2 regions of the Streptosporangium sp. H13245 genome follow, and region 2 is predicted to be linked to the other one. Evidence: riboswitches for the same ligand, from Rfam matches in the RefSeq annotation. Region 2 holds a riboswitch; the other holds the start of a gene.
What was found. A riboswitch is a leader RNA that binds a small molecule or an ion and turns the genes downstream of it on or off. The one in region 2 is predicted to bind cyclic di-AMP.
Positions count from the first base shown of each region.

Region 1: it holds a riboswitch for cyclic di-AMP, as region 2 does, so the genes downstream of both, ACW9TB_RS30840 (CHAP domain-containing protein) here and ACW9TB_RS04910 (hypothetical protein) in region 2, are expected to answer to the same signal.

Region 1 covers NZ_JBSZKT010000032.1:27,611-37,571, forward strand. The annotation lists gene ACW9TB_RS30820 (GH1 family beta-glucosidase) at 1-315, opposite strand, end outside; gene ACW9TB_RS30825 (carbohydrate ABC transporter permease) at 312-1,118, opposite strand; gene ACW9TB_RS30830 (carbohydrate ABC transporter permease) at 1,211-2,188, opposite strand; gene ACW9TB_RS30835 (ABC transporter substrate-binding protein) at 2,272-3,621, opposite strand; gene ACW9TB_RS30840 (CHAP domain-containing protein) at 4,180-4,875, opposite strand; cyclic di-AMP (ydaO/yuaA leader) riboswitch at 4,894-5,031, opposite strand; gene ACW9TB_RS30845 (TetR/AcrR family transcriptional regulator) at 5,928-6,506, opposite strand; gene ACW9TB_RS30850 (oxidoreductase) at 6,522-7,397, opposite strand; gene ACW9TB_RS30855 (hypothetical protein) at 7,672-8,610, shown strand; gene ACW9TB_RS30860 (DUF6716 putative glycosyltransferase) at 8,726-9,928, shown strand.
Region 2 covers NZ_JBSZKT010000002.1:182,929-192,889, forward strand. The annotation lists gene ngcE (N-acetylglucosamine/diacetylchitobiose ABC transporter substrate-binding protein) at 1-999, opposite strand, end outside; gene ACW9TB_RS04875 (class II aldolase/adducin family protein) at 1,395-2,042, shown strand; gene ACW9TB_RS04880 (DUF4032 domain-containing protein) at 2,247-3,467, shown strand; gene ACW9TB_RS04885 (roadblock/LC7 domain-containing protein) at 3,611-3,991, shown strand; gene ACW9TB_RS04890 (hypothetical protein) at 3,996-4,871, shown strand; gene ACW9TB_RS04895 (roadblock/LC7 domain-containing protein) at 4,924-5,310, shown strand; gene ACW9TB_RS04900 (hypothetical protein) at 5,353-5,724, shown strand; gene ACW9TB_RS04905 (alpha/beta fold hydrolase) at 5,801-6,661, opposite strand; gene ACW9TB_RS04910 (hypothetical protein) at 6,779-7,633, opposite strand; cyclic di-AMP (ydaO/yuaA leader) riboswitch at 7,891-8,040, opposite strand; gene ACW9TB_RS04915 (DUF4253 domain-containing protein) at 8,274-9,020, opposite strand; gene ACW9TB_RS04920 (carbohydrate ABC transporter permease) at 9,248-9,961, opposite strand, start outside.

The DNA of each region.
Region 1 (9,961 bases), on a different contig from region 2:
CCCGGGATTGACGGCGCCGCGCCCCTCGGGCTGGATCCGGGGCCAGGAGATGGAGAACCGGTACGCGCCGAGGCCGAGCTCGGCCATCATCCGCACGTCGTCCCGGTAGCGGTTGTAGTGGTCGATGGCGGTGTCGGCGTGCTCGCCGTTCACCACCCGTCCCGGCTGCTTGACGAAGGTGTCCCAGATGGAGTGGCCTCGGCCGTCCTCCGAGACCGCGCCCTCGATCTGGTATGCGGAGGTGGCCGCGCCCCAGACGAAGTCCGTCGGGAACACCAGATCCGGGGTCTGAATCCGCGTCTCTTGCGTGGTCACGCCTTGACCGCACCTTCCATGAGTCCGCCGACGATCTGGCGGCCGAACGCGATGAAAACGATGAACAGGGGCAGGACCGACGCCGCGGTGCCGGTGAACAGCATCACGTAGTCGGTTCCGTGGGCCTGGTTGAGCGCCGCGATCGACGTCTGGACCACCGGGTTGTCGGGGTTCAGCACGATCAGCGGCCACATGAACTCGTTCCAGGTCTGCATGAAGACCAGGAGGGCGAGCACCGCCATTCCCGGCCGGAGCGCCGGGAGGATGACGCTCGTGTAGATGCGCATGGTCGAGGCGCCGTCGACGCGGGCCGCCTCGACCAGCTCGTCCGGCACCGCCTGGGTGGCGTACTGGGTCATCATGAAGACCCCGAAGCCGTTGACCAGGAAGGGCAGGATCACCGCCTTCAGCTGGCCGGTCCAGCCGAGGGTGACCATGAGCTCGTACAGCGGCACGACGCCCATCTGCTGGAGCGGGACCATCATCGTCAGCAGGATCATGCCCAGCAGGATCTTGCTGCCCCGGAAGCGCAGCTTGGAGAAGGCGAAACCGGCCAGGGTGGAGATCAGCACGACCGAGACGGTCACGGTGACCGAGACGATGGCCGAGTTGGTCAGGCCGGTCAGGAAGTAGGCGTCCTCGGTGGACAGCAGCCGCGCGACGTTCTCCCCGAGGTGGCCGCCGGGGAGCATCGGCGGGGGTACGTCGATGGCCTCCTCGTTGGTCCGGGTGGCCATGATGAACATGTAGTAGATGGGGAACGCCGACAGCACGAGGGCGAAGGCCAGCACGACCTTCGTCATCGGGCCCGCGTCCCAGATGCGGTTCCGCGCGGCCGACGGGCCGGAGGACCGCCGGGAGTGCTGCGCGGGGGGCCGCCGGAGCTGGGTGACCGTCACTTGGAACCCCCGATACGGCGGGTGAAGGAGTAGTTGACGAGCGTCCCGACGAGGATCAGCGCGAACAGCAGCCAGGCCGCGGCCGCGGCGTAGCCGAAGTCGAAGTCACGGAACGCCTCCTTGACGATGAACATCGCCACGGTCTGGTACTGGCCGGTGGCGCCGCCGCTCATCGTCGGGTTGCCGTCGAACATGACCGGCTCGGTGAACAGCGTCAGGCCGCCGATGGTGGAGATGAACACCGTGAAGATGATCGTCGGGCGGAGCATCGGGATGGTGATCTGCCAGAACTGCCGCCTGGGCGAGGCGCCGTCGATGGCGGCGGCCTCGTAGAGGTCCTTGGGAATGGTCTGCATGGCGGCGAGCAGGATGATCGCGTTGTAGCCGGTCCAGCGCCAGTCGATCATCGTGGAGATCGCGATCCACGAGGACCACTTCTCGTTCTGCCAGTTGATCGCGTCGACCCCGAAGAAGCTCAGGAACCAGTTGATCATGCCGTAGTCGCGCCCGTACAGCTGGGTGAAGACCACCGCGACGGCGACGACGGAGGTGATCAGCGGCAGCAGCACGCCGAGGCGGAAGAAGAGCCGTCCCCGGATGCGCTTGTTGAGCGCGTTGGCCAGCAGGAGGGCCAGGATGAGCTGCGGGATCGTCGACATGACGAACATGCCGAGGGTGTTGACCACCGCGTTCCAGAAGGTCTCGTCGGTGATCAGCTCGATGTAGTTGTCGAGGCCGACGAGGGTCTTGTCCCCGGCGAGCTCCCAGTCGTGCAGCGACACCCAGAGGGTGTAGCCGAGCGGGAAGACGCCGAAGATCGCGAAGAGCAGGAAGTACGGGGAGACGAGGAAGTAGGGGGTCGCCCGGAGGTCGAACCGGGCCCACCCACTGCCCCGCTCCGGTCCGCGGCGCCGCGGCGACCGGCGGGGGCCGGGCCGCGGCGGGGCGGCCGGGGAGTCGACGTGCAGTGTCATCGGTCAGAGCCTTTCAGCGGGGGCAGGCGACCGGCCCGGCCGCGGGATCACCGCAGCCGGGCCGATGCGGGTCGGTACGGGGATCAGCCCGCTGCCTTGACGCCGGCCGCGAGGAACCTGGTCCAGGCCTGGTCGTAGGGGACCGAGCCCTGGTCCATGCCCTCAAGGACCTTCTCCACCGAGGCCTTGACCTGGGCGTGCTTCTCGCCGAGGAAGACGGGCAGCAGGTCCTTGACCGAGGCGCCGAAGATCTGGCCGGTCGGCGCGTCGTTGAAGAACGGGTTCTTCAGGTCGGCGACCGCCGGGTCCTGCTGCGCGACGAGCGAGCTCGGGAAGGCCGCGGCCTCCTGGAAGGCCATGATGTGGCCCTCCTTGCCGGTGAGGTAGTTCAGGACCTCGGCGGCCTCCTTGGGGTGCTTGCTCTGCTTGGGAATCGCGAGGTAGGAGCCGCCCCAGTTGCCCGCGCCGCCGGGCACGGACGCGACGTCCCACTTGCCCTTGTTGTCGTCACCGGCCGCGCCGGAGACCACGCCGAGCATCCAGGCCGGGCAGCCCAGGGTCGCGAAGGCACCCTTCTTGATCGCGGCGTTCCACGGCGGGCTGAACGAGGCGAGCTTGGCGGTCAGGCCCGCCTCACTGAAGCTCTTCACCGTGTCGAAGGAGGTCTTGACGGCCGGGTTGGTCTCGATGATGAGCTGGTTGTTCTTGTCGAAGTAGTTGACGTTGCCGTTCTTCGGCGCCTCCTGCGACAGGATCACGTTGTAGAGCGTGTTGGGGCCGTCGAGGAACTTGGGATCGGTCTTGCCGGGGTTGGCGGCCTTGAACTTCTCGCCGATCGCCTTGAAGGCGTTCCAGTCCGGCCAGAGCTTGCCGACCTCCTCGCGCTCGGTGGGCAGGCCCGCCTTCTCGAACAGGTCCTTGCGGTAGCACATGGTCATGCCGCCGATGTCGGTGCCCAGGGCGAAGAGCTTGCTGTCGGCGTTGATGCCGTTCTCCCACTTCGCCGCGGGGAAGTCGGCCTTGCGGCTGTCCAGCCCGTACTCGGCCAGGTCGGTGAAGAACTGCGGGCGGGCCTTCATTAGGCCCATCGCGCCCTCGTCCAGGGCGATGATGTCGGCCGCGCCGCTGTTGGCCTGCAGGCGCTGGAGCAGCTGCGGGAGGTAGACGTCCTCGAAACGGTCGGTCAGGTTCTGGTACTTGACCTGGATGTTCGGGTGCGCCGCGTTCCACGTCTCCACGGCCTTGTCGTAGCCGAAGTTCTCGCCGCCGCCGAAGGTGTGCACGGTGATGGTCACCGGCTCGGCCGCCGCGGCGGAGCTGCCGCCCGCGGCGGGCGCGGCGGGCTCGCTGGAACTGCACGACGTGATGGCCAGGGCGGTGGCCGCCATGACCGCGACGGCGGCGAGCCTGCCGTGCCGCTTGTTGTTCAACATTCCGGACCCCTCTCAGGTGGTCGCCCGAATCATTGGGAGGCGACATCGCGGACCGGTCCCCGACAAACGCGGTCCTCGCGACGAGGTCGTTCCTCAATGTGCTTTGGGAGCGCTCCCACGAAGAGTGGACGATGGGCAACCGGGACGTCAATATGCCGAAACTCAACCGTTACATCCGGCCGTTTTAGGTAGGACTTTCGGTATGAAGTGGGGATATATCACCCATAAGGGTGATTGGGAGCGCTCCCATCTCATGGACATACAGTCGGGGCATTTCGTGTCCGCGCGGGGTGCGCGGGCGGCCGTCATCGGGGGCGTCGGCCGGAGTTGGGCGTCGGCAGGAGGGGCGTTGGCGGGAGGGGGCCGAGCGGGGAGGTGCCGGGGAACGCCGGAGAACGCCGTCAGGGGCGCCGCTCGTTCGAGCGGCGCCCCTGGGAGTCGTGGACCGGCCCGCGCTCACCGGCGGGGGTGCCGGGGTGCCCGCGCCGTTCGCACTATTCGCGCGGTTCGCGCCGTTCGCGCCATGAGGGATGGCGGTACGGGCGGCGGGTGCGGGTGTCAGTTGGAGTAGACGGGGTAACCGTAGCCGACGACCTGGGAGACCGGCCGGACGCGCTGCTCGACGTCGCCGTTGCCGGTGTTGCCCTCGATCGTGGTGATCGTGCCGTCTCCGTTGTCCTTCTTCACGAAGCCGACGTGGTCGATGCCGTCGATGGTCTTGCCACCGGCCCAGTCGAAATAGACGACGGCGCCGGGGGTGGGGATGGTGCCCCAGTGCCCGTTGTTCCTGAACCACTTGGCGTGGGCGACGGTGTAGGCGTCCCAGCCCATCGTGGGGCGGATACCGGCCATCTCGCCGACCCAGGAGACGAACATCGCGCACCAGGGGGCGTTGGCGTAGTCGTACACGCTGTTGCCGCCGTCGCGGGCGAGGGTCTCCTTGGCGCGGGGGGTGGACATGTACCAGGAGTGGAACTTGGTCCCGCCGCCCTGGGCGTTCTCGCGGACGCCGATCTGCTTGGAGGCGAGGTCCAGGACCTTCGCCGCGGAGACCTTGGGGAGCCTCTCGGCCACGATCTGGAGCGGGGTCTTCGCGGTCTTGGAATCCTGGGCCCTGGCGTCAACGGGCGGCGCGTTCACGACACCGTGACCGTCGGCCAGGGCGGTGCCGGTGGCGCCGGTCGCCAGGGCGACACACGCGCCCAGGACGGCGCACGCTGTACGGGGGGTGGAGATGAGGCGATGCTTGGCCATACGGGGGTTCGACTCCTTGCTTCGCTTCCATTCCGCCTACCGGGTTAGCTGACGGGTTCGGGCTGGGAAGTGCCCTACGGCGCACAGTGCGCTGATTCACCCCAGGAACGTGGTTCCCCGGTTCCGCAGACCTCGCGGATTCGGCGGCCGTGCTCACCGTGGCGGAGGGATCCACCGGGTGGAACACGGTCGGGCAATGTGACGGCAATGCTCAGATCTGGATAGACCTAGACAATTGCCATGAACAGGACGAACGTACGACAAGAGGACAGACGATTACAAGTGGGACACATTGCTCTGACTTGGTAATACGTCCGAGCGGAGGGGGTGCGGCGGGGTGTCGCCCGGCCCGGGGAGAGGGGTGGGCCGCGCCCGGTCGCGCCTCTTCCCGTCGAGTGGGAGGGTGTCCGGGATCCTCTGTGTCCACGGCGATCCCGCTTTCCGGGACCCGCCCGCGAGGTGTCCGCGGAGAGATGGTATTACGCGCGGACGAAGCCCCTGGTGGGAGGCGGTGCGCCCTCGAACTCTCGAACAGGTATTCGATAGTAAAAAGTATGCGGATGGTAGTGGTTTTCCCATGGAAGACCCGGAGACGGCACGCGGGACCCGGCGGCTCGCGACCCGTGCCCGAAGGGGTTTCCGCAGCTCAGAGCGATGAGGCGAAGGTGCGATCGGCCCGTTGGCGGGCCTTGTCGCCCGGAGGGTAAAGAAACGCGCCCTCGGAGGGGCTCGGCGGTCGCGGAGGTAAAGGCGCGAGGTAAAGGAAGACGCTTTCCCAAAGGCCCCGCCGCTCATGGAGGTAAAAGCGCACGGGGTGGCGGCCTCCGGGTTTCACGGCTTTGGGGTTACGGGGCTGGCTTCGCGGCGCTGGTTTCATGGCCCCGGTTTCAATGGCTTCGGCTTCGCGGTCCCGGCTTCACGGCTCCGGTTTCGTGGCGTTGGCCTCACGGGCCCGGGGTTACGGGCCCGGGGTTACACGACACCGGCTTCGCGATCCTGGCCTCAAGGCCCCGGCTTCGCGGCCCTGGGGGTACGGGCCCGGCTTCACGGCCTCAGCTGTTCGCGCCGGACCACGCGCGGAACAGTGGGAGCAGGAACCGGTCGACCGTCTCCTCGACGAACTCCCGGTCCAGTGGCTTCCCGGTGAAGAACAGCCGGTACCACACCAGCGCCTCGGTGACCTTCCTCAGCTCCGCGGGGTCCACCGGCCCCGGCAGCTCGCCGCGCTCCCCGGCGCGGTCGAGCAGCGGGGTGGTGCCCGTGATGTCGGCGCGGGGCACGTTGTCGCGCAGGGCGGCGGCCAGGTCGGGTGAGGTGAGGAGCGCGGGGAACAGGCCGAAGATCATCGCGTGTTTCCGCTCCAGGATCCGGCAGAACCCGTCCACGACCTCGATCAGGTCCCCGCGCATCGACCCGGTGTCCGGCGGCGGCTCGACCTCGATCCCGAGGTGGTTGCAGATCAGGTCCACGACCAGCGCCTCCTTGCCCGGCCAGCGACGGTAGATCGTGGCCTTGCTGGCGCTGGCCCGCCTGGCGATCTGGTCGACGGACATCCGGTCGTATCCGACCTCGGACAGCAGGTCCAGAGTCGCGTCGAGGATCGCCCGTTCCCGTGCGGGATCGAGACGCAAGGTGCCTCCGGTGGTTCACGAGTGCTGCTTGATCTCCCCGAATCGTACGCCCGTCAGCTCCTCCGACCTCTCCCAGAGCTTCGCCGCCACGGCCGGGTCCAGCGCCTTCGGCGAGGGGCGCAGTGGCTTCGGCCCCGGCCCGACGTACTGCCCGCCCCTCGCGCCGGGGGAAGTCGCCGCGTACAGGGAGGGCAGGGCGCCCTTGGCGGGCGGCTGCAGGGCCAGGCGCAGCAGGGCGTTGACCGGGCGGGTGAGGGCGCCCAGCTTCATGATGCCGGTGGCCGTCATGCCCGGGTGGGTCGCCAGGCTGAGCAAAGCCGTCCCGGAGGCGCGGCGCTGCAGCTCCAGGGTGAACAGCAGGTTGGCCAGCTTGGAACGGCCGTAGGCGGAGAACCTGCCGTACCGGCGTTCGAGCCCCAGGTCGGCGAAGTCGATCGCGCCGACGGAGTGGGCGTCGCTGGAGACCGTGACCACCCGCGCGGCGGGGGCGGCCAGCAGGCGCGGCAGGAGCAGCCCGGTCAGGGCGAAGTGCCCCAGGTGGTTGACGCCGAACTGGGTCTCGAAGCCGTCGGCGGTGGTCTGACGGGGCATCGGGCCCACCCCGGCGTTGTTGACCAGCAGGTCGAGCGGTCCGTCGACCGTCTCGGCGAACGCGCGCACCGACGCGAGGTCGGCCAGGTCGAGCGCCCGCACCTCGGCCGCCGCCCCCGGCACCGCCGCCCTGATCGCGTCGAGCGCGGCCCGGCCCCTGTCCGCGTCGCGCGCGGTCAGCACGACCCGGGCGCCGTGCCTGGCCAGTTCGAGCGCCGTCGGCACCCCGATGCCGCCGCTCGCACCGGTGACCACCGCGACGGAGCCGGTCAGGTCGGGGATCTCGTCAGCTGTCCACATCGCTCGCTCCTCGTGCCGGATTGACGGACGGATCTACGATGGATCATAAGGTGTACGAAACGGTTCCGTACACCAAGGTAAAGACAGAAAAGATCATCTGCAAGCGCACGTGGTCGGCTGTTCACCCGCAGTTCCCGAGCGCTTAAGGCCGCCGGGTTAGGTTGTGGCAGTCGTGAACGGGTCATCGCCCGGCGTGGAGGACGGTCGAGACCACGCGCGGGAGCAGGGTTCGGCCGTTGCCTGGGTGGAATCCCCGTTGCAGATGCTCTGTGCGGTGGAGGCCCACCATGCCGGGCTGCTCGGCGCCCGCAGTCATCTCGTGCCCAGGGCGAAGCTCCGCCCGCTGGCCGTGACAGGTCGCGAACTCGGCCGTCTCACCCTGCCCGAGGGGCTGGAGCTCACCGAGGCCCGGCCCGACATGCCCCGGCCGCGCCGGGGTGAGACCTGGGTGGTGGGCGACGCCTTCTCCGGCAAGGTCCAGTTCCGCTGGCTCACCGCGCTCCCCGGCCGGATCGTGATCGTCGACGACGGGCTCGCCACCATCAGGCTCCTGGAGCTGCTCACCGACAGGGTCGGAACGCCCCTGCTGAGGGCGAGGGCGAAGGTGGGAAGGCTCAGGACCGCCCTCGGCGCGGCGGCCGGGCTCAGGCTGCGCGCCGCCGCCCGCTCGGGCCGTCTGTCGATCTTCACCGCGCTGCCCGTCCCCCCCGACCTGGCGAAGGCCGTACGCGCCAGGGGAGCCGAGCTGGTCACCCACGACTTCGCCTGGCTGCGGTCCCAGCCGCTGCGCAGGCCCCGCCCCGAGGAGCGCACCGTCGTCCTCGGCACCTCGCTGGTCCGCAACGGCCTGATCCACCGCGACCGCTACTTCACCTGGCTGGCCGGGCTCGGCTCGGCCGAGCCGGTGGCCTACTTCCCGCACCGCCGCGAGGATCCCGGTGATCTCGCCCGGGTCGGGGAGCAGCCTGGCATCACCGTCTACGACGGCGGGATCCCCGCCGAGATGACCCTGCGCGGCCTGGCCGCCGAACAGCGGGTGCTGAGCCTGCCGTCCACCGCGGTCACCTCCCTGCGGGTCCTGCTCTCGGCCCGGGGCGTCGCCGTGGAGACGGTGGACGTCCCCGACGAGTGGTGGACGGCCGAGGCCGCGCCGTCCCTCCGCTCCCACCTGTCGAGGTTCGCCCATCACGACACGGGAGTCGCAGGGCCATGACCCCACGGCCGGGACCCGCCGGGCTCGCCGCCCGCGGGACGCGCGCCGTGTCGCTTTCCCACACACGAATCCTCTCCACACACGAAACCGGGGGATTCCCCGCCGGAGGTTCTCTTTGAAGGTCCTGGCCGTGGCCGACTCCGACTCCTACCTGAAGTGGGCGGCCTGCCTGCTGAGGGACCTGCCCTCGGGCTGTGAGACGGAGCTTGCGGTCGTCCGTACCCCCATCACCCCGTCGCCGGCGCAGATCCACGCCGCCGTCGTGGGTTCGGCGGCCGATCCGCCCGTGCTGTCGGCCCGCGCGCTGCGCCGGTCCGCGGAGCGTTTCAGGCCCGACGTGGTGCTCGTCGCCTGTACGGGACCTGTGGTGGACGTGCTGACCGGTGACGTGCTGGCCGGGCTGCGGCCCCGGCCGGTGTTCGTCTCGGGGCTGCCGGGCATCTCCGTCCCCGCCACCGAGAAGGCGTGGCTGTTCCGCAGCGGGTGCGACCTGTTCGTGCTGCACAGCGGCCGGGAGGTCGAGGAGTTCTCGGAGATCGGCACCCGGCTGGGCGGGGGCGGCCAGATCGGGCTGGCCCGGCTGCCGTTCCTGCGCGGTGACGCGGAGATCTCCACCACCGGGCCGCGCGACCGGGTGGTGTTCGCCACCCAGGCCAAGGTGCCCAAGCGCAGGGAGGAGCGCGAGCGCGTCCTGCTCTCCCTGGCCGAGCTGGCCGGACGCCGCCCGGACCTGGACGTCGTCGTCAAGCTCCGCGCCCTGGACACCGAGCGCCAGACCCACAACGAGCGCTACCACTACCAGCGCCTGTGGCAGTCGCTCGTCGAGGCGGGTCAGGTGCGCGCCGAGGCCGTGCGCTTCGCGGTGGGTCCCATGGACGAGCACCTGACCCACGCGGCCGGGTTCGTCACCGTCAGCTCGACCGCGGCCCTGGAGGCGATCGCCCAGGAGGTGCCGCTGCTGGTGCTGTCGGACTTCGGGGTGGGCGCCGAGATGATCAACCTGGTCTTCGAGGACAGCGGCCTGCTCGGCACCCTCGACGACCTCACGGCCGGGCGCTTCCTGGACCCCGACGACGGCTGGTGCAAGGTCAACTACTTCCACCCCGGCGGCGAGAGCGACTGGGTGTCGCGGATGGTCTCCCTGGTCGGGCAGGCCCGCTCCGGACGCCTCGTCCCGGCGAACTCCCTGCTCGAAGGTCCCGAGTACGCCGCCGCCCGCCGCCGTGCCCGCATGCGCGTGGAGGTGCCGCCGAACGTGCTGCGCGTCGGCTACCGCGCCAAGCGCCGGATGCGCCGCTACCTCAAGGCGCTCGGCTAGGACCCCCGGAGCGATCCTCGCGGGCGCCGCCGG
Region 2 (9,961 bases):
GATGGCCTCGAACGGCATCTTGTCCGCGGCGGTGACGCTGGGGGTGGGCGTCAGCGCGTACTTGAAGGTCTCCGGGGTCTGGTCCTTCTGCTCGTTCTCCAGCCAGGAGCCGGAGGGGTACAGCGCGATCTTGCCCTGGTTCTGGCGGAGCTGGACCTCGGTGTGGATCAGGCCCTCGAAGGACTTGTCCATGAACTTGGCGATCTCGGCCCAGGCGGCGGCGGACTGCTTCATGGCGTCGCGCTGCCAGACACCGTCGACGAGGTTGTCGACGTCGACGAGGATCTGGTTGCCCTCGATCTTCGCGGCGGAGATGAGGATCATCCAGTACGCGTAGTAGGAGGCGTTCTTGCCCGCGTACGCGAAGGGGGTGACACCGGCGGCCTTGGCCTTCTCGGCGAAGGTCTTGAACTCCTCGAAGGTCTTCGGCGGGGTCCAGCCGTTCTTCTCGAACAGCGCGGAGTCGTACCAGAGGCCGTACGCGGAGAAGACGTAGTTCATCAGATACGGCTTGCCGTTGATGAGGCCCGACTCGACGGTGCCCGGCGCGACCATGTCGCGCACCTTCTTGCTCGGGTCGTCGATCGAGGGGGCGTCCCACAGCTCGGTGAGCTCCAGGAGCTGGTCCTCCTGCTGCAGGGCCGCGTTGTCCATCAGGTCGGTGCCAGAGTTGGCGATCATGTCGGGGACGTCACCGCCGGCGAACCTCGGCTGCAGGGTCTGCGCGATCTGCTGGGTGGCGACGTGCTTGACCTGGGCCTGCGGGAACGCCTTCTTGTACAGCGGCTCGTGGACCTCGGTCGCGTAGCTGTCGCCCAGGCCGCCCTTGAAGATGACGACCTCAAGCGGCGCGTCGGCGGCGACGCCGAACGGGTTCGCCGCGGATACCGCACCGCCCGCGGAGGGTGCCGCGGAGGCCGGGGTGGCGGGGGCCGCGCCGCCGCCGGTGGCGCAGGCGGTGAGCAGCCCGGAGCCGGGACCGGCGATCAGAGCGGTCATGCCGATCCGGCGGAGCATCTGCCGCCGAGTGATATCTCCGGGCGTACCAGCCGATGTGGACATGTAACCCTCCTGGACGGGGGATCAATTAGGAAAGTTTCCTAAACGTTTGCCCGAAGGTACGTACCCCCGGAGTCCACCGTCAAGAGCTCGTATCCGGTCTAGACCGAGCCGTGATGTCCTCGCGACATATCCGGTAGAAACCAAACGCCAGGGAAGTGCAATCCAATGACAGAACGGCACATAGTAGCCGATATTTCCCTGCAAACCATTGACGGGCGGTCCACGGAGAGGTAAAGGAACCATGTTCGCCGGTCATCCAGTGAGCGACAACCGGTCTAGACCAGATAATGAGGGTTTGCCGCCCGGTACCGCAACCCCCTACTTTTGAGGACATGTTGCTGGCCGAGCAGCGCCGACTGCTGTGTGAGTACGGCCACCGGGCCGTCACGACCGGACTGGTCGTCGGAACGGCGGGGAATCTCAGCGTGCGCGCGGGCGATCTGGTCGCCGTGACGCCCAGCGGCGTGGCCCTCGACCGGCTGGAGCCCGGGTCCTGCCCGGTCGTCGACATCGAGGGGCGCCTCGTCGAGGGCGACCTGCGGCCGTCGTCGGAGACCCCCATGCACCTGGCGGTCTATACGACCACCGGCGCCGGTGCCGTCGTGCACACGCACTCGGTCTTCGGCACCGTGGTCGCGACGACCATGAGCGAGCTGCCGCCGATCCACTACAACGTCCTGCTCCTCGGCGGGACCGTCAGGGTCGCCGAATACGCCACCTACGGCACCCCCGAGCTCGCCGCCTCCGTCAAGGCCGCGCTCAAGGACAGGCGTGCCGCGCTGATGGCCAACCACGGCGGGGTCACGATCGGCGACGACCTGGACGGGGCCTTCGAGGCGACCCGGCTGCTGGAGTGGCTCTGCGAGGTCTACGTACGGGCCAGGAGCGTCGGCGAGCCCCGCGTGCTCACCGAGGAGGAGCTCGCCGCGGTGGTCCGCCGCGCCTTCGACCCGCCCACCTTCCCCCGCCGCGAGGACTGACCACGACGACCCCGCCGCGGCGCCCTCCCCCGCGAGAACCGGCCGCGGCGCCGACCGCCCTCCGCCCGTACGCCACCGTCTCCCCGCGAGGACCGGCCACCTCCCCCAACAGGACTCCCCCGCCGCCCCGCCGTGAGAACCGGCCGCGGCACGACCACCCGCCCGACCGGCACACCGCCGGACTCCCCGTCGCGAGGATCGACCATGCCCCTGCAGCTCACCGGCGCGCCGAGCGATCCGGACCTCATCCGCCTGCCCTGGGACGTCCCGCTGGAACAGTGGCCCGAGCACCGCCTGGTCTCCCTGCCCCGCGGCATCTCCCGGCACGTGGTGCGCTTCGCCCGCCTGTCGGGCAAGGTGTACGCGATCAAGGAGATCAGCGAGTACTACGCCAAGCGCGAGTACCGCCTGCTGTGGGACCTGAGCCGGTTGGACACCCCGTCCGTCGAGCCGGTGGCCGTGGTCACCGGGCGGACCGGCGCGGACGGCGAGCCGCTCGACTCGGCGCTCATCACCCAGCACCTGCAGTTCTCCCTGCCCTACCGCGCGGTCATGTCGGGGACGGTCCGGCCGGAGACGCTCAACCGGCTGCTCGACGCCCTGGCCGTGCTCCTCGTACGGCTGCACATCAGCGGCTTCTACTGGGGCGACTGCTCGCTGTCGAACGTCCTGTTCCGCAGGGACGCGGGCTCCTTCGCCGCGTACCTGGTCGACGCGGAGACCGGTGAGCTGCACCCCATGATCAGCGAGGGCCAGCGGCTGTACGACATCGAGGTGGCGCACACCAACATCTTCGGCGAGATGCTCGACCTGGAGGCGGGCGGGCTGCTGCACTCCTCCGTCGACCCCGAGCAGGTCGCCGACTCGGTGTGTCAGCGCTACCACCGTCTCTGGGGCGAGCTCACCTCGGACGACATCATCGACGAGGTCGACTGGCACATGATCGACCAGCGGATCCGACGGCTGAACTCCCTGGGGTTCGACGTCGCGGAGATGATGGTCCGCCGCAAGGCGGGCACCGGGCGGCTCATCGTCCGGCCCAAGGTCGTGGACGCCGGGCACCACCAGCGCAGGCTGCTGCGGCTGACCGGCCTGGACGTGGAGGAGAACCAGGCCAGGCGCCTCCTCAACGACCTCGACTCCTTCCGCGTGTCGCACGGCCTCCGCCACGAGGACGAGGCGATCGTGGCCCACCGCTGGCTGGCCGAGGTCTTCCAGCCCACGGTGCAGGCCGTGCCCCAGGAGATGCGGGGCAAGCTGGAGCCCGCCCAGTTCTTCCACGAGGTGCTCGACCACCGCTGGTACATGTCGGAGGAGGCCGGGAACGACGTCGGCCTGCCCGCCGCGGTGAATTCCTATGTGAAGAACATTCTTGTTTTCAAGCCGGACGAAAAGGCACTCATCGCCGACGAACTAACGGGTTGATTCCCACACGGGGTGGATGACTTCCTACCCGGGTGGGGAATTCTCCGCCTTCTCCTATCAAAGCCCTAGCCAGGGCCGCCAGTTCCCGAAGGTCTTCCCTACGCTGACCGGGCGACGACTGGAGTCGCTGGCGAGGGAGAGATGTGCTCGGAATCGAAGACTGTCTCACCGAGGTGATGGCCATCCCCGGTGCCCTGGACGCGATCCTCATCGATCAGACCAGCGGGACCGCGGTGGCCACCGGCGGCGCGATCCGCCACGCCGACGTGGAGAGGTCGGCCGCGGGGCTGAGCGAGACCCTGCGCGCGACGCTGGACGGGCTCGCCGCCACCACGCCCGGCGGTACGGTCCGGATCAACGACATGATCATAACCACGGACGGCGGACACCATTTACTGAGGCCACTGGAAACGCTTTTCGACGGCCCGCTGGTCATTTACGTCCGGCTCGATCTGGAACGCTCGAACCTGGCACTGGCCCGCCACCGTCTCCAGGCCCTTTCCGGCCGTCTGATATCGACGTGAAATCATGCCGAGCGTCGAGAACATCCTCAGCGGGCTCGCCGGCGACCACGCCACCGGCTCCCTGCGGCTCGGCAGGGCGGGGGTCATCTACCTCACCGACGGTCGCGTGACCTACGCCGAGAGCGCGTCCGCGCCCCGGCTGGAAGACCTGCTGGGCGCCTGCCGAGGGATATCCGCCCACGCCGTACGGCAGGCCAGGCAGGCCGCCACCCGTCAGCGCCCCGACCCGGAGACCCCCCGGCCGACGGGCGGTGAGCGGCTCGTCTCCCAGGGCCTGCTCACCAGGGGGGAGCTGGAATTCTGCGTGCTGAGCACGGTGCTCGACGCCGCGTACTTCCTGCTGCAGGCCACCGGGCACCGGCCCAGGTTCCGGCGGGGAGAGCGGCACTGGCTCGGACCGCAGTGGTACTTCGACGCGACCGGCCTGCTCCGGGAGTGCGAGCGAAGGAAGGCTCAGTTGGAACAGACCTGGCCGTCCGCGGAGCTGGACACGCTCCCGGTCGTTCCCCTGGCGCGCATCGGCGCCCAGCGGGTGGTACTGAGCGCGCTCCAGTGGGAGGTGCTGGTCGGCGCCGACTCCACGGCGACCCCGGCCGACCTGGCCCGCAAGCTGGGCCGTCCCGCGTACTCGGTGCTGCTCGCCGTACGGCAGCTCGCCTCGTCCGGGCTGCTCCGCGTCCCGGAGCCCGGCCCGGCCGGGACTTTCACGGCCCCCGCCACGCCGGACCCGCTGCCCAGGCGGACGAGGGGCGCCACGGAGATCCCGGCGGCCGGAACGGGCTCCGCGGAGACGTCGGACTGGCTCCCCAGGGCGAACGGGGACCCGGCCGACGTCAACCTGCTCATCCGGCTCAGGAACGCGTTGGAGGCGATGACTTGAGCCCGGTCACATGCCGATAAGGCTACGGACGCTGAAGCTGATCGGAAGGAGGATGCCGGTGGAACTGCGCGAGGAGATACGGCGCGAGATGGCGGCGCTGCGAGAACGCATACCCGACGTGAACGGGAGCATCGCGTGCAGCGTCGACGGCCTGACGATAGCGAGCGACCTGGAGAGGGACGCCGAGCAGACCGGCGCGCTCTCCTCCGCGGTGCTGGCCCTCAGCCGCCGGATGACGAGCATGGCCGGGAAGGGCACCTTCGAGGAGACGCTGATCTCCGGTACCAACGGCTACGCGGCGTTCTACGCCGCCGGACCCAAGATCGTCCTCACGGTCCTGGCACGCCCGGGGACCAACCTCGGGCTGCTCCGGCTGGAGGGCCGCAAGACGGCGGACAGGCTGGCCGCGGTCAGCTCGCGCACCTCGATATCCCAGTGAATTCCAGTGAATTCCAGTGAATCCCAGTGATCGGAGACAGCAATGGGCAACATGGACATCTCGCTCAAGGAGATGATGACGATCGACGGTGCCATCGGCGCGGTCGTCGTCGACTACAACAGCGGGATGGCGCTGGGCGCGCTCGGCGGGTCCAAGGACCTCGACCTCCAGGTGGCCGCGGCGGGGAACACCGAGGTCGTCAAGGCCAAGCTCCGGACCATGGAGTCGCTCGGCCTCAAGGACGGCATCGAGGACATCCTCATCACGCTCGGTACGCAGTACCACATAATCCGCCCGATCTCGGGCCGGAGCGGCAAGGGGCTCTTCCTCTACCTGACTCTCGACCGGAACCGGGCCAACCTCGCGCTCGCGCGGCACGTCCTGCGCGGCATCGAGGAGAAGCTCGAAGTCTGACCCTCCGGTGCGGCCCGCGCCCCGGGAGGCACGGACCGCACCGGAGCCCACCGCACCGGAGGTCACGTACCGGAGGTCACCGTACTGAGTCCGCGGAGGTGGTGAGTTCGTCGATCGCGTCGGCGAAGGAGGGCCAGAGCTCGGCGGGCAGGTCGTGGCCCATGCCGGGGAAGGTGATCAGCCGGGCGCCGGGGATCGCGTCGGCGGTGGCGACTCCGGCGGGCAGCGGGACGAGCGGGTCGTCCTCCCCGTGCAGGACGAGAGCCGGAGTCGCGAGCTCCTTGAGCCGGGGCGCGCGGTCACCGGAGGCCATGATCGCGGCCACCTGCCTGGCCGTGCCCGCCGGGTCGTACGACCGGTCGTAGCCCAGCCCGGCGATCTCGGCGTTCCACTCCCGGTCGAACGGGTAGCCGGGCGAGCCGACGGCGGCGCAGTTGTCGAGGGCCCGCCGGATCGCGCTCTCGCGGTCGGGGGTGAAGGCGGGCATGAGCACGTCCGGGTCGGTCAGCAGGGCGGCCTGCGGGCTCGGCGTGGACATGATCGAGGTGAGGCTGCGCACCCGGTGCGGGTGGCGGATCGCGAGCGACTGCGCGATCATCCCGCCCATCGAGAGGCCGACCACGTGGGCGGTGTCCCAGCCGAGGGCGTCGAGCAGCCCGGCCGAGTCGTCGGCCATGTCACCCAGCAGGTAGGGGACCTCGCCGCTCCCGTCCAGGGCGGGCGTCCCCGCCTCGGTGAGGTGGGTGCTCTCGCCGCTGTCGCGGTTGTCGAAACGCACCACGTGGTACCCCCGGTCCGCGAGCAGCGCGCAGAACCTCCCGTCCCACTGGATCATCTGGCAGCCGAGGCCCGTGATGAGCAGGAGGGGGCGAGCCTCCGGAGAGCCGAAGGTCTCGTAGGCGATCTCGATGCCGTTCGCCGGGGCCCGCAGAGTCATGGCACTCCTACCGTTCGTGCTGGTTCTGCGGGACAGAATGCCATTCGGGGGAAAACACGACACCGGCGGGGTGTTCCCGCCGGTGTCCCGGGACCGCCTCACACGGACGTGAACGGGTCAGTTCTTCAGGGTCCCGAGCTTGGCGGCGTGGGCACCGGCGGTGGCCGCGGCGGCCGGGGTGCGCACGGAGGCGGACTCGACCATGACCTTGGGCTTGCCGATCCACGGCCGCGCCTCGGCGCTCACCCGCTGGGTCAGCAGGCCTATCCCCAGCTGCCTCGCCATCGCGAAGACGGTCGCCGGAGGCTGGGCCGGGGTGGTGTCCCTGCGGCCCCAGGCGCCGGTGGAGAAGGCCACGGGGTGGTTCTTGATCCCCGTGCCGTCGCCCCACTTGGTGACCACGTACTGGATGTCGATGTGGCCCATGCCGCCGTTGCCGTCCACGCCGAGCGTCCCGGCGTTGAACGTGCCGCCGGTCAGGTCGGCGAAGGTCTTGGCGTCGATGTCGATCATGACACCCTGGTTCGAGGGGTTGCCCGGACCTCGGTCGCCGACGAAGAACTTGGCCTTCTGTCCCTTGTAGAGGATGTAGCCCTCGGTGAGCAGGGGCCAGCTCGGGCTGGCGATCATGCCCTTCTGCATCGGCCTGCCGCTGGCGGGCAGTCCGGTGTCACCGGCCCGGCCGGAGGAGTCGTCCCAGAAGTAGGAGGCCGTGGTCGCCCCCTGGAGGAGAACGGCCTCGGCACCGGCCGGGGCGCCGACCGCGGGGTCGTCGGCGAGGCGGGTGGAGGCGGGGGTCGCCGAGGCGTGGGAGGGAAGTGCCAGGGCGACGGCGGCGGAGGTGAGGACACTCGCGCCGACGAGGGCGGCGGCGACGAGGCCGCGCCGGAGGGAGGCGTTCTTGTACGGGAGCTGTTCGCCCGGACAGGACTCGTTCAGGCTGTTCTTGCGCAGACCAAAGAAGGGGTGCATGGAGAAGTGGCTCTTTCGCGAGGGAACGGGGCAGCCAGGTGCCAACACCGAAGGGGTGCACCGGCGGGGACGCGCTCGTCGGAAAAGGGGCGTAGCCGGATCAGCCGATCGCTACGCGGAGCACGGTCCTGAGGGTGCCGCGATCAGACGCGGCGGAAGGTCAAGGAGGTCGGGGGGACGGGGCTGGCGTGAAAGCTCAGGTGGCCGGTGCGGACAGGGGGTCCACCGGCGTGGTGACGCGGTGATCCATGAGGGGGATCTCCTCTCCATCTCGTCTACCGGGTTAGCTGACGGGTTCGGGCGGTGGAGTTGCCCTACCGCCGCGCGGTCGCGGCGGATTCACCCCGGAAAAGTGGTTCCCCGGCTCCGGAGCCTCGCGGGCTCTCGGGATTCGACGTCGGCCGGCCGCTCCCTCTTGTGAAGGGCAGGTCGCCAACCGATAACAGTGGACACTACCTCCCAAAACGGACAAAGCAAAGCAAACGCCATGAAAACCCCAGAAGATCTACCTGCAAGCTTCAAGAAAGCCTCATCGACCACCCCGCCAGGCCAACACCCGCCCTACCCGCGCGAATGTCCTCCCCGTCGCGGCGATCCGCACAGGGAGCGGCAAGGCGGCTCGCGGGTCACCCCCGGCCGGTCAGTCCCACCAGAAGGACCAGGCGTTCCTGCCCTTGATCTGCTCGGCGTAGTCGACGAGGTTCCCCGCCCCCTGGATGATGCTGTCGGGGCAGAACGTCCAGTGCTCGGCGGCGACGTGCAGGGCGTGCTCGGAGGTCGTCGGGGGCGCGGCGACGCTGAGGTCGAGGGTGTTGAACCCCATGCCGACCACCCGCACCCCGAACCTGTCCTCCCAGCTCCGTACGACGGCCGCGAGCGGGACCATCCACTCGTTGTGGTTCAGGGCGCCCTGCCAGCCCATGACGGCGAGGGCGTCGGCCCCGCGCTCGACCGCGACGAGCCCGAGCGGGGTCCTGCGCTCGGCCACCAGCCCGGCGTACCAGTCGGCGACCACGCCGGGATCGGCGGCGAGCCTTCCCGACGGGGCCGGTCCCGGGCACTCGGGCCCGAAGGGGTCGAGGAGTTCGAGCTGGTCGAGGTTGGCCTTCGCGATCCAGTCGGACCACACCTCGGCCATGAACGCGGCGGCGTGGTAGTTGTCGATCTGGCTCGCGGTGTCCGGGGCGATCTGGCCCGCCGACCAGGGCTGCACGGAGTCCTCCAGCAGGACCGGCCACAGCCCGGACTGCTCGTGCTGGCCCCTCAGCCTGGCCCAGTACTCCCCCGAGACGGCCACCTCGCTGAGCCAGAACGCCGGACGGCGACGGACCGCGAGCTGAGCGTAACCGGGGTCGGGCCACACCACGTCTCCCGGCGGCAGGTCCACCGAGAGCCTCCGGCCTCCACTTCCGTCGCTCCCGCCGGTCCCCTCACCTCCGTCGGCGAACAGCTGGCCCAGAACTGGCGGAAGTTGCCCACGCTCGCAATCGCTCATCTCTACCGATCCGATCCTGACCACGGACCAATTTTGGCCTGTCAACCATCCCGAGGGACAGTTCTGCCCTGGTCCAGGCAAAAATTATCGGTATAGGGGAGAACGGAGCCGGGCGGGTGTCAGTCCTTCACCGCCCCGCCCAGGCCCGCGACCAGCCTGCGCTGGACGGCCACGAAGAAGATCAGCACGGGGACGGTCATCAGCGTCGAGGCCGCCATGATGCCGCCCCAGTCGTTCTCGTCGGGCTTGAAGAAGACCAGCAGGGCCGCGGGAAGCGTCTGGTTGTCCCTGGCCGAGATGATGAAGGTCCTGGCGAAGATGAAGTCGTTCCAGGCGGTGATGAACGAGAAGACGCTCGTGGCGACCAGTCCCGGCGCGACGAGCGGAAAGATGATCCGCCACAGGATCGTCGGCCGGCTCGCGCCGTCGATCATCGCGGCCTCCTCCAGCGTCTCGGGCACCGCGGCCACGAACCCCCGCATCATCCAGATCGCGAACGGCAGCGAGAACGCCAGGTGGACCAGGACGAGCGAGCCCAGGGTGTTGAGCCCCACCCCGGGCACCACCGCGCCGAGGTCGCGGACGAGGAAGAACAGCGGGATGGTGAGCGCCTCCACCGGCACCATCTGCGCCACCAGGAACATGATCAGCACGGTCGTACGGAACCGGAAGCGGAACCGGGTCACCGCGACCGCGGCGAGGAAGGCCACCAGCGCGGACAGGACGACGACCGTCAGGGCGACGCCCAGGCTGTTGAGGAAGTAGCGGCCGAAGTTCTCGCCGCCGAGCACCCGCAGGAAGTGGTCGAGGGTCGGCGCCAGGGTCCACGGGCG